Regions from separate parts of the Neobacillus solisequens genome, predicted to be linked through region 2. Evidence: riboswitches for the same ligand, from Rfam matches in the RefSeq annotation. Region 2 holds a riboswitch; each other region holds the start of a gene.
What was found. Region 2 has a riboswitch for cyclic di-GMP ahead of ACI3K6_RS08635 (hypothetical protein). Riboswitches for the same ligand answer to the same signal wherever they lie in the genome.
Positions count from the first base shown of each region.

Region 1: another riboswitch for cyclic di-GMP. It lies ahead of ACI3K6_RS07405 (response regulator); the one in region 2 lies ahead of ACI3K6_RS08635 (hypothetical protein).
Region 3: another riboswitch for cyclic di-GMP. It lies ahead of ACI3K6_RS12430 (anti-repressor SinI family protein); the one in region 2 lies ahead of ACI3K6_RS08635 (hypothetical protein).
Region 4: another riboswitch for cyclic di-GMP. It lies ahead of ACI3K6_RS16520 (EAL domain-containing protein); the one in region 2 lies ahead of ACI3K6_RS08635 (hypothetical protein).

Region 1 covers NZ_JBKFGJ010000005.1:77,355-80,504, reverse strand. Annotated here, with positions in the region: gene ACI3K6_RS07410 (sensor domain-containing protein) at 1-756, opposite strand, end outside; gene ACI3K6_RS07405 (response regulator) at 1,042-1,410, opposite strand; cyclic di-GMP riboswitch class I at 1,513-1,596, opposite strand; gene tagU (polyisoprenyl-teichoic acid--peptidoglycan teichoic acid transferase TagU) at 1,733-2,656, opposite strand; gene ACI3K6_RS07395 (GGDEF domain-containing protein) at 2,842-3,150, opposite strand, start outside.
Region 2 covers NZ_JBKFGJ010000006.1:226,562-229,711, forward strand. Annotated here, with positions in the region: gene ACI3K6_RS08620 (methyl-accepting chemotaxis protein) at 1-49, opposite strand, end outside; gene ACI3K6_RS08625 (GtrA family protein) at 274-729, shown strand; gene ACI3K6_RS08630 (hypothetical protein) at 852-1,253, shown strand; cyclic di-GMP riboswitch class I at 1,379-1,465, shown strand; gene ACI3K6_RS08635 (hypothetical protein) at 1,485-2,261, shown strand; gene ACI3K6_RS08640 (NCS2 family permease) at 2,698-3,150, shown strand, end outside.
Region 3 covers NZ_JBKFGJ010000011.1:203,071-206,220, forward strand. Annotated here, with positions in the region: gene map (type I methionyl aminopeptidase) at 1-580, opposite strand, end outside; gene ACI3K6_RS12425 (helix-turn-helix domain-containing protein) at 847-1,167, shown strand; gene ACI3K6_RS12430 (anti-repressor SinI family protein) at 1,244-1,372, opposite strand; cyclic di-GMP riboswitch class I at 1,405-1,491, opposite strand; gene ACI3K6_RS12435 (hypothetical protein) at 1,764-1,889, shown strand; gene ACI3K6_RS12440 (DnaJ family domain-containing protein) at 1,907-2,281, opposite strand; gene ACI3K6_RS12445 (hypothetical protein) at 2,408-2,605, shown strand; gene hutH (histidine ammonia-lyase) at 2,639-3,150, opposite strand, start outside.
Region 4 covers NZ_JBKFGJ010000017.1:147,231-150,380, forward strand. Annotated here, with positions in the region: gene pabB (aminodeoxychorismate synthase component I) at 1-345, shown strand, start outside; gene ACI3K6_RS16515 (GyrI-like domain-containing protein) at 549-1,034, shown strand; cyclic di-GMP riboswitch class I at 1,225-1,307, shown strand; gene ACI3K6_RS16520 (EAL domain-containing protein) at 1,418-3,150, shown strand, end outside.

The DNA.
Region 1 (3,150 bases), on a different contig from region 2:
GACGCCAAGTGATGCATTTTCTACTAGGTTTTTATAACGTTCTTCCGATTCCTTTAAGTGAAACTCCAATTCCTTTTGAGCTGTAATATCGATGTTGGTTCCATCATAACGAACAAGGGCACCATCCTCATCGATGACAGGAAATGCGCGATCCCGAATCCAGCGAACTGTGCCATTAGGTTGGACAATTCGGTATTCATATTCATAATCTTCTAAAACTTCCCATTTGCTGTCTATTTCGTCGGCAAGTGGCAGATCATCCGGGTGGATGGATTTTCTCCAAAGACCTTCTTCATTTAACTGCTCGGCCGTAAGGGAGCCGTAAATTTTCTCTTTTCCTCTTGAAAATAGATGGTCCTTATTAGGTGTTAACGACCAAATGGAGATATCAACGTTGTTCAGGATACTGTCTAATAGCTTTCGTGTCTGAATTAATTCCTGTCGCTTTTGACTATTCTGTTTTGAAATTGTGCTTACAAAGATATTAAAAACAATATTGACGATAATCAGTTCAAGAAATGAGATAAACGTATGTAGGTCGACTTTGCCCGTTTTTATGATCTCAACTGTCAAGAATAATAACGAACTAGTACAAATTGATAAAATGCTGTAATTAACACCTTTAAGTAATACGATTAAAGTGGGAGGGATAAGATAAAGTGCCCAAAGGGCATGATGAATATAATGGTCAGGCTTGCCGAGTAGACTGAGAATGGGCGGGATAAGGAATAGTAGTAAAAGCCTATTATTTTTCATAGATGCGTCACCGTCCAGAGATTTAAAAGAATTATACCATAGATTTAGGACCTATTACACTGTAATTGTCGAAAAATGTAACTGGGAAAAAAACTAACCATCTTAAAAGTACTTAATTTTCTGATCTGCAATGGTCAACGCCATTCACATTACCGAGAATAGTTCGTTGTTTCTAAGATTTCTTATGTAAAAGATCTTTGTATTCGCCCTCCTTAATTTGTGATAAAAGACCCATATTGTTGCGGTGGGTCGAATCAAGGTTATTAAAAGGAGAGCGAATACTGGTCAAATTATTTTTTCCTCTATAAAAAGCTTCCTCAATGCAGGCAATAATTGTTCAAAGTGAGGTTTCATAATAAAATCCTTCGCGCCCAATTGAATGGCCTCCATAATGGTAAATTTGGTTCCCCAGGCAGAAAAGACAACGACTTTGGCAAGGGGATTGATATTCATAATTTCTCTTAGGGCCAGCAATCCGTCAACATGTGGCATCGTTAAATCGAGCAAGACAACATCGGGTAAGAATTTTTTGTAAAGAGAAATCGCCTCACGTCCATCACAGCCCTCTGCAATCACATGGAAATGCTGCTCAATTGTTTTTCTGACGATATTCCGCATAAAGGCAGAGTCATCGACAATCAATGCAGTCCTCATAGTTAGTCCCCCCTTAATCATGTTAGTAGCTATATAGTTTGTAGCAGGATGAATAAAAAAGATGAACCTGAAGAAACTAGGTCCATCTTACTAACTAGTTGCTTCGGTAGCCCGGCTGCCGTAGCGATTCGCGGTAGGCCCGTAGCTTTGCGTCCTTATTTTTCAATAAGTTTGCCTTTATCGGTGAAGATTGATTGTTATCATTATTATAACAAAAAAATGAATGAGTGGACGATAAAAATAGGAGTATTCCACTATTTACTATTAGAACGTCCTGAAAAAAAACTGATTGGGATCTACTCGCCAATCAGTTTTTTAAAAGTTAATTTAAGTCAAGCTGTGTTTTTAATTCACTTTGGATTCGTGCTTTTTCCTCATCTGAAACGAGTCCGTAATAGATATTATTGATTCTTGTGCCTGTTTCTTTAACCGACATTTGCTCGATGTTGCTGCTTGTATCTTTATAATTTTTTTGGATATCTACCATTTGGTCAAACGTCAGGTTTGTTTTAACATTGTTGCCAAGTGCTGTGAAGATATTAGAAAATTTAGTTAAAGTACTTAGGCTTTTACCTTCATTAATGACCGCTTGGATAATTTCACGCTGTCTAATTTGACGGCCAAAATCGCCCCTTGGGTCTTCATGTCTCATTCTTGTGAAGGCTAATGCTTCTTCACCATTCAGGCTGACTTCACCCTTTGGAAAATGGTGGCCATTTTGTGTAAAATCAAGGTCGTTTTGCACTGTTACACCGCCAACGGCATTAACAATATCTTTAAAGCCTTCCATGTTTACTTGAACATAATAATCAATTGGAATATCAAGGAACTTCTCAACGGTATCCATGGACATTGGCACGCCTCCAAAAGCGTAGGCATGGTTAATTTTATCCTGTGTACCTTTTCCAACTATTTCAGTACGTGTGTCACGCGGAATACTTAACATTTTCACAGAATTTTTTTGAGGATTCACTGTCAATACAATGATGGTATCTGATCGCCCTCTATCGCCTTTGCGCTCATCGACGCCAAGCAGTAAGACGGAAAATGGATCCTTATTTGCGAAGTTTACTGGATTATCACGCTTTACTGTTTGTTCCCGATCGACTGGCTGATGCATCGTCTCAACCGCATTTTTAAAAGACTTATATACACTAAAGGCATACGCGCCGCCAGCAATAACCAAAATCAATAGAATAACACCCGTTATCTTTAGCCATTTCTTGCTTTTTTTCTTCGTCCGCATTCGACAAATCCTCCAGACTTTAAACAAAAATTTACAATCACAAATTATAATAACAAAAAAATAGGGGAATGGATATATCAATTTTTGGAATTTAATTGTTTTTTAGTTTTGTAGTTATAACTCTAAGTGCGTTAAGTTTTAACAGTTTGAAATGGGTTTCCAATATAATTTGTATTGGTTTAAGCTTATTTACTATTGATGACAGGCACCGAAGTAAGCTTATTTTTATGAATGGCTTTATTTTTATACATTTCCCGATCGGCAATTTCCAAAATTTCATCTAAAGAAATAACTGTTCCAGGCTTGTAATGGTAAAGACCATAGCTGGCAGAAATGGTGTATGGTTTTTCTTTTGTATTGTTTAGATTTTGGAAGTGACACTGGATGGTAGCCCACACCTGCTGGACCTGTTCCATTTGTTTTTGGTAAAAAATAACAATAAATTCATCGCCGCCATAACGGAAAAGTACATCTTCTTGGTCAATTTGCGAATG
Region 2 (3,150 bases):
GGAAAAATAAAATGAGCGGTACCAATAATTTAGATTGAATACTTTTCAATGTCATTTCCTCCATAGTTTTTCCCGTTGGTATATAATTGTCAATATTCAGATATTTTTACCTATAACACTTCTGTATCTTTAGTATATTATGACTATTATAAAAAACAACAAAAAAAAGTAAAAATACAACAAATTTCGACCTTTTTTACAAAAAAATAGAATATAACCTCGGAAGGCAACCATACTAAATATGTTAGTATGCTTTTAAAGAGGTAGAAGTTGATGAAAAATAATTCTCGTTCTTTGTTTATAAAGCACTCCATAATTTCTATAATTGCTCCATCTGCCCAGAAATACTGGCAATTTATTAAATTCTGTTTGGTTGGGGTTGCCAATACATCCATTTCGTTAGTTGTCTATTATATTTTTATAACGCTTGAAGTTCAATACCTGCTTGCAAGTACAATTTCCTACTGTGCAGGACTTTTGAATGGTTATGTGTTTAGTTCATCTTTCGTGTTTAAACAGCAAAGAAACACGCATCAAGCTTTGAAATTTATGATGGTAAATATGTTCTCTCTATTACTTAACCTTCTATTCCTCTTTGTTTTAATCGACCTATGGGGGATTTCAAAAATAATGGCCCAAATAGCCGCCACAAGTTTTAATGTCATCTTTAATTTTCTTCTGAACAAGTTGTGGACATTTAAGTCAAAACAAGTTGCTGATTCCCATTAAGGCAACCTGTTTTGTTTTTAACTTTTGGAAAAACGTACCACGACGCTTTTTGAAACTTTTTTTAAACCAAAGCGTAAATAGGTTATAGCTTTTCATTTCAATAAAGTATGGGAGAATTATAGATGAAAAAATTAATCATTGCCTTCGTTTTGCTGTTTAGTTTAGTTGCACCTGGGATGACGGAAGCAAAAGGATTCAGCAAGGGCTCTAGTTCCTTTAGCCATAGTTCTTCATTTGGATCGCATTCTACAACAAAATCTTACTCAGGATTTAAATCACCTTTTAGCAGTAAATCAGGGTCATCCTATAAAGGATCCTATTCCACAAAACGAGGTGGCTTTTGGAGCCATGCAGCAGCATTTGGAGCAGGGACATTTATCGGAAGCATGCTCCATCCTTTCGGCGGCCATTATTACGGAAATTCTTATGGATTTTCCATGTTCGGGATGCTTTTAGATATCATGATTATTTTAATTATTATCCGATTGATTAAAGGGATCTTTAGACGGAAACGTTATTACTAGAATATTACGATGAGAGCCTCATCCTTAATTGGATGGAGGCTTTTTTGCAATGATTTATGAAAAATTAATGAAAATCCCTTTTTCCCTAAAAATTAAATTTACTCTTTAAGCAATTTCGATTAAAATCGACATAAAGGTACAGCCACGGGAAACCTGGTGTCACAAAGCTTAAAGGGGCTAAGGAGTAAATCTATGCCAGCCGAGCTGCCCTAACCATAAGGAGGAAAGGTTATGAAAAAACAACTAGTTTCAAAGATTTCAGCAGGTTTATTAGTTTCGTCATTAGTACTTAGCGGTGCTTCATTAGCTAGTGCAAAAGGACCAGATCAAAGTCATGGAAAACCTGTAACAGTAACTACGAAGAGCCCAGGGAAAACGGCTACAAAAGGACACAGCACGACAAAAGGAACTATTAAATCATCAGTAGGGAAATCGCTGGAAAAACAGCTTCATTCAAGTGAGGATTCTATTAATAAAATTATTATTGCAGTTAATAGCTATTTTAAGGTAGATTCTGACGGCACAACAGACAAGGTTTTAACCAAAAAGGCTGCTTCAGACGCATATAACAGCTTTAAAGGTAAGCTAAACGCAGAGCTTAATAAGCTTCGAGCAGTAGACAAGCAACTAGCTAATTATAAAAAGAATAAAAAAGTATCTGCAGATGAACTGGCTATATTAGCTGAGAAATCTAAGACTCTTCAGGCCCTTGCTACTAACGAAATAACGCAAGTTCAAACATTGGCCGCACAAGCAGCCGCTAACAAGCCAACAACAACGACAACTACTGGAACAACTTCCGGTACAACAACGCAAACTGGAGATAGTGACGATAACCAAGGGACTGAAACTACTACTACTCAACCAGATGATAACGGTGAACAACAAGGCACAACCACATCAGGTACCACCAGCGAATCTGACAATAGTGGCACTCAAACCACAGGAGACAGTTCACAAACAACGACGACTGGAGATACAACAGAGTCAGCAAATACTGCTGATTAATCATAGCAAAAATGAGAGTCCCTCTTTACGGACTCTCATTTTTAGTTTTTTATTCTAATTGATTAGATAGGTATTGAGCTTTCAGCTTTAACTTCTTTCTGTTTTGCTCCTGAATCTGCCTTAAATCATTTATTTTGCGCTTTAATAGACTTGACCTTCCCATATACCTCTCTCAAAAATTGTTCATATATGTCATAGATTTCAGGGTTTACTTTTTCATCCTTTAGCACTTGTCTCCATAGTTTTCCTGGTACAATAATAGGGGCCAGGATTAGTGATACCCAGCCTAACTTGAAACTATTTGGAATTTTATAGTTTACTTTATCAAACTTATCAATCTTGTCTTCTTTCATTTCTGTGTTATAATATTCCCCGGCATTAGTCTTGGACTTAATGCGGGTGGGAGAGGGCGTTACGCGAAAGTGTGATTAACATTATGAGAGGAGTATTCAAACTTAAGTATCATCAAACGAATGTGAAAAAGGAGGTAATTGCAGGACTAACATCATTTTTTTCCATTGTTTACATCATTGCCGTTAATGCAAAAATCCTCGAGGATGCAGGTATCCCGCTTGAAGCAGGAATCATTGCAACCGTACTTTCTTCATTAGTTGGCTGTCTATTAGTCGCGTTTATGGCAAACGCACCGCTGATCCTTGTTCCCGGCATGGGAATCAATGCATTATTTACGTATACCATTGTTGGTTCAATGGGCCTAAATTATATGGAAGCTTTAGGAGCCGTTGTCCTATCTGGTATTCTCTTCATTTTAGTGGCCTTTACCAAACTTTCAACCATATTATCCGAAGCGATACCTGCTTCATTAAAGGAATCTATTTCAGTCGGGATAGGACTATTTATCGCCTTTATCGGGTTACAAAAAAGTGGA
Region 3 (3,150 bases), on a different contig from region 2:
CTTTAATCCTGGCACCTTTTCCCGGCAGTCCGTAATGTGGAACATCCGGCTTTTCATGAATGACTGAACCAATCCCATGACCAATGAAGTCTCGCACAACTGAAAATCCTTCGCTCTCTACATAGGTTTGGATTGCATGACCAATATCACCAATTCGATTACCTGGTACAGCTTGTGAAATTCCACGATAAAGGGCCTCTTTTGTCACACGCAGCAGGTGATCAGTTTCCTCAGACACCTTTCCAACTGCATAAGACCATGCAGAATCTGCCAAGGCACCATTGTAATTCACCACCATATCAACCGTCACAATATCCCCTTCATTTAAAGGTTCCTTTCTCGGAAAGCCGTGACAGATTTCATCATTTATACTGGCACAGGTGGCATATTCATAGCCCTTATATCCTTTTTGCTCAGGGGTTGCACCGTTCTGACTCAGAAACTGTTCAACAAATTGATCAATCTCCCAAGTACTAATCCCTGGTTTAATCATTTTGGCAATTTCTTTATGACAAGCAGCCAGTATTTCCCCTGATTTTTTCATTGCTTCGATTTCTCTCGCAGATTTTAAAACAATCATTCTCTTCCCTGCCTTTTAGTTTATTTTTATGTAAAGAACAGATGAATGTGTGTATCATAAAAATTATACTTTCTGATACAATGGGTAACACTTTTAATATTAACGCTTGTGGTTGTTTTTTTCAAAAAACTTTCTAATTAAAATAATCAATACTAATGTTCACATTTTTGTAACATTCAAACGTTCTTAATATGGTACTTTTTTATTCGATTTGATAAAATAAAATTACTACTACTATTTACTAACATTATAGGTGGGTGAGATTTATGATTGGTGACCGCGTAAAACAATATAGGCTTGAAAAGAAGATGTCACTATCTGAGCTTGCCGAACAAGCAGGAGTTGCAAAGTCTTATTTAAGTTCTTTGGAAAGAAATTTACAAAAAAATCCTTCCATTCAATTTCTAGAGAAAATTGCCAGTGTATTAAACATTCCCATTGAACATTTAATCCATGAGCAAATAGATAAATCGGAGCTAGATCATGACTGGATGAACTTAGTAAAAGATGCCATGAACTCTGGTGTCTCCAAAGATCAATTCCGTGAGTTTCTAGAGTTCACAAAATGGAGAAACAAAAATAACTAAAATGGAAAAAGCATCCCGCAACGCCTTGCAGGATGCTTTTCTATGTACTTAAGCCGGTTAGGTGTACTTATGTCGGTTAGGCCATTCCATTTTGAGATAAAAATTCCCTTATTTCCTCAATCGAGATTCCTATTTCTTTCGCTTCTAGGATGAGTGCTAGCCATTCTTTGTCAACTGTTTCCAAATCTCCAACCGTAACATTCATTGTATCCTCTCCCAAAATACATCTTTCGTATTCCAGGCAGCCCGGCCATCATAGTAACTACATACCTTAGATCCTCGGCTTTGCGTCCCAGTCTTTCGACAGGTTTGCCTTTTACTGGTTATTTCGAATATCTAAAGAATTATATTTTCAGATAGCTTTTATAGGTAATTATGCATGCGAATTTATGAATATGTTTATTATATCTAGCCCTTTCTTAGCAATTTGTTATATTTTGTCATATATTTCAAATTATCGTACCACAAATTATTCCAAATTTCTACATTAGCAATTCCATTTTTATACATTTTAAATTTTGTCTATTTTATGACAATTCGAATATAATATAACCATTATATAATCAATATTGTGAATATTCAAAAGGTGGGAAGTAATGAATATGACGGTTATTCACATTCTAAACTTTTCAATTCCAATTGCCTTTATCGTCTTTGCCGGGTTTGCACTGGATCGATTGTGCAAACCGGCTAAACAAGAAGAAAAAGCCGGTGAAGAGTAAACTTCACACAGCTTGTTTTATTTTAATTTATCTTGAATTTTTAACTGGTAATTTTTAAAAATCGCAGAATTTGTATGTCCCCTACGTTTCGACATTAATTGATTAAAGCGTAAAAGTTTTTCATTTAATTTCTTTTGCATTTCGGCTTTTTCAATATTGTCGTCGCACCTTTTCATTAAATCTTCAATGGTCATCATTTCTTGCCGCAAATGATTCTCTTCTTCGGTGAAACCGGCATTCTTCAATAATTTATAGGCCATGCGCAATTCTTCGGGAATGTAGGATAAATCCTCTAGTTCCAATGGTTTTCCATACCCAGGTAGGTTATCAAACTCACCATCCCGATAAGCCTTCTTGATGCGGTCTTCTGAGAGAATATGAAACAAATCCATGCGTTTCAGCCTCCTTTTCACCTTTTCTACATTGTTATTATACCAAATCAAGCCCAATAGGTATTAATCATAATTATCATTCATTTCGGGAATGCTACAGAGGAAGCAACGAAAGGAGTGTTGAATGTGGGACGCGGAGAGCATTTCGGCCACAAGAATAAAAACCATCCTGGTGAGTTTCCTCAAAACAGCATGGTAGAAAAGCATGTAAAAGAAGCCATTGGCGATGAGGAATTAATTGTCACTCAAGAAGCGTTTAAAAATAGACTGGCGGAAGATGAGGAGCGAGGCGATACTGCCCGCTATTTCGATCAAAAAGACTAAAAGGCGTGAGTTCTCATTCACGCCTTTCTTTCATTAATGCAGACCTTTTTCCATACTTAAACTTCTAATAAATTTCGATATATCTGTTGTTTTTAGCCATTCTGCCATTTTTTCAATATCCTTCGAAAACACACGGTCTTGTTTGATGGAAGGAACTTGATTCCGCCCCTCTTCATAGAATTTCTTTGTATGAGTAGCCATTTTCTCAACGCCACGGTACTCTGTTGCTTCCATTGCACAAATTAACTCTATGGCCAGCACCCTTCTGGCATTCTGGATGATTTGATAAGCGTGTCTTGAAGCGATTGTTCCCATGCTGACATGGTCTTCCTGGTTAGCGGATGATGGAATAGAATCAACACTTGCCGGATGTGCCAATGTCTTATTTTCCGAAACTAATGAGGCAGCTACATACTGCATGATCATCGCTCCCGATTGGAGGCCAGGCTGAGGGCTCAAGAACGGCGGCAAGTCATTCAATTGTGGATTAATTAAACGCTCAATTCTCCGCTCCGAAATATTAGCAAGTTCACTTACGGCAATTT
Region 4 (3,150 bases), on a different contig from region 2:
ATCGATAAAAATTCTCCTTTTTTATATCATAAAACAACGAACCGAATGATTTATTCTGACTTTCAGCAGAATAAGCCGAAAGATGTTTTTGATGTGTTACTGTGGAATGAGAGCGGGGAGCTGACTGAATTCACTAATGGGAATATTGTCATAGAAATGGATGGTCAGTATTGGACGCCTCCAGTGGAAAGTGGCCTTCTTGCAGGAACCTATCGGAATAGGCTAATTAAATCTGGGAAAATCCATGAAAAAATTCTCACCAAAGCCGATTTGAAAAAATGCACGCGGGTGTGTTTTATTAATAGTGTACGGAAATGGATCGATGTACAGGTACAAGAGCATTAGGAAGGGGGCAACTACCAAGATTAGGTGTTGCCCTTTTCATGTGCCTTTTTTTGTTTTATACTATAAATATAAGTGACTGGTAAAATATGACTCGCAAAAAGTATTTTTATCCCTTGCTCCCATAGATTTTTCAAAAAAGTAGATTTTGGTAATCCAACTTGTTCAGAAATGAGCAAAGTTTTTTGAAAAAGGGGGAAATAATAATGGCCAATATTGAGCTGCTTGAACAAATGATTCAGCCTGTATTAACGATTAGGGTAAAAACGACAATGGATCTGCTGCCAAAATTGATTGGTGAAAGCTTCATGCAAATAACCTCATATTTGAATGAGCTTGGAGAAGGTCCGATTGGTGCTCCTTATGCAGCCTACTATAACATGGATATCCAGAATGTTGAGGTAGAGGTAGGTTTCCCGGTAGCTGGTTTGTTCCCAGACCGTGACAAAATAAGGGCAGGTCTGATTCCTCCTGGTAAGGTAGCTTCCTACATGTATAAGGGGCCCTATTCCGAAATGGAGTCCGCCTATCAGGAAATCATCAATTGGATTGCCGACCATGGATATGAAAGAAGCGATGTCTACTATGAATATTATTATAATTCTCCCGGCGAAGTAGAAGAAAGCGAACTGCTGACTAGAATTGTGATTCCTTTGAAGAGGAATAAAGTGAAACAGCAACAAAATGATTAGAAGTAAAGGCTTGTCACCTGCTCGTAAAGAAGCGGGTGACAAGTTTTTTTAATATAAACTTCAAAGGTTATATGGTTGTATTTACCATTAGTACATGTGGCGGAAATTAGGTATTATGAACTAATAAATACCATACTTGTATACTAAAAAACACTATATTATTCTATATATCAATGTTAAAATAAAATATATTTGATCAGGGCAAACTCATTGAAAGATGAGGACGCAAAACTGCAGACCTACGGGATAACCTATGGTGGCTGAGTTACCGAAGGGTTAACTTTTGCAAACCGAAGAGATATTTCCAAAGTGGAAATAGCTCTTTTTGTTTTTGAAAAAATGATTGTGAACGTACGTACATACTTATAACGTGAGGGATTACGATGATTACATCTGGACGAGCAGCATTAATCGCCTTATTACTGACCAATTTTTTATACTTTTGCTGGACGCTGATTTTTAAAGATATTGAATCGTTGAGGGCGATAGGTGTAGCAGTTTTTCCTATATTTGGAGGAATCCTAAGCGGTATTTGGCTCTTTAAAGCCTATCGGAAAATATCAGATAAAAGCAAATATTTTTGGATGCTACTTTGTATCGGATCCTTCCTGATTGTAGTGTCCAATTTTGTTTACCTCTTTGTCCAGGTAACTACCGGAAAAACCGACTTTCCTTTATTCACTTCGTTTATATGGCAAGCGGGCTATATCTTTTACTCCATTGCATTAATGTATAAAACGAAATTGTGGAGTGGCCCTTTTTTGAAAAATCCACATTTATTTAATATTTTTATTTTCATGATAAGTGCCACGGTGATTAGTATTCATTACTTAATTAAGCCTATATTGGGGGCTGTTAGTCAATCTTTCCTAGCGACTTTTCTCGCTGTGGCTTTACCGTTAACTGATTTAACGATTTTGTTTATTACCATATTACTATTTCAACTATCGCAGCATCATAATGAGAAATTTCCCATCTTCCCACTTACGATTGGATTTTTTATTCAAATTATTGCCGATACCATTTATGTATTTCAATTATCACACCATACATATATTCCAGGAAATGTGGTTGATGTTTTATATTTACTAGCAATAATGGTCATCGGTCTGGTTGGACTATATGCGGAGGATCAATCCTCCGAACTTAAATGGGAGCTTGAAAAACCTCCTGAAGCCAAAGAGTCTCTTTTTCCAATGGTCAGTGTTCTATTTCTAATTATTTTGGAGCTTCAAAGCTATCAATGGCATGTCAACCTATTAAGTTTTGGGTTATCCATTATCTTTCCCATCATTCTGACCAGGCAGATTTTTATTATTAAAAGAAGTGAAACCATCATGAGTGAATACCAAATTTTGGCCTATTTCGATCAATTAACCGGCTTAAATAATCGGGCAAGCTTTAATGAGGATCTGGACCAAATAATGGAGATGGCAAGTGAAAACAATCGTATTGTTGGATTTCTATTAATTGATTTGGACCGTTTTAAAAATATAAATGATTCCCTGGGGCATCTATTTGGAGATCAAGTCTTAAAAAAATCTGCCGAAAAGCTAAAAGGTACTATAGGAGAGCGTGATCATATTTATCGGTTGGGCGGGGATGAATTTATTATTATTCTTCCTGATGCGGACAGGAATAAATGTGAATATGAGGCTAAAACCATTATTCGGCAATTTTCCGAGCCTTTTGTTATAGGTGAACATGAGGTAGCTATAACTCCAAGTATTGGGATTAGTTTATATCCCGAAGATGGAAATACTGCAGAAGCGATTCATAAAAACGCTGATGTAGCCATGTATTTGGCAAAAGGAAGAGGGCGAAACAATTATAAATTTATTAATGAAGAATTGAATCAAAAGAATTCCCGCAAAATACAGCTTGAGAATGGACTAAGAAAAGCCATTGATAAAAAACAGCTTGAGGTGTATTATCAGCCAATTATTGAAATGAAATCGAGAAAAATAAAAGGTGTAGAAGCCCTATTACGTTGGAAGCACCCAGACTTGGGATGGATTTCACCGGCCGAGTTTATCCCGATTGCTGAGGAAACTGGGCAAATTGTCATGATTGGCGAGTGGGTACTGAAAAATGCCTGCCAACAGAATAAGGCTTG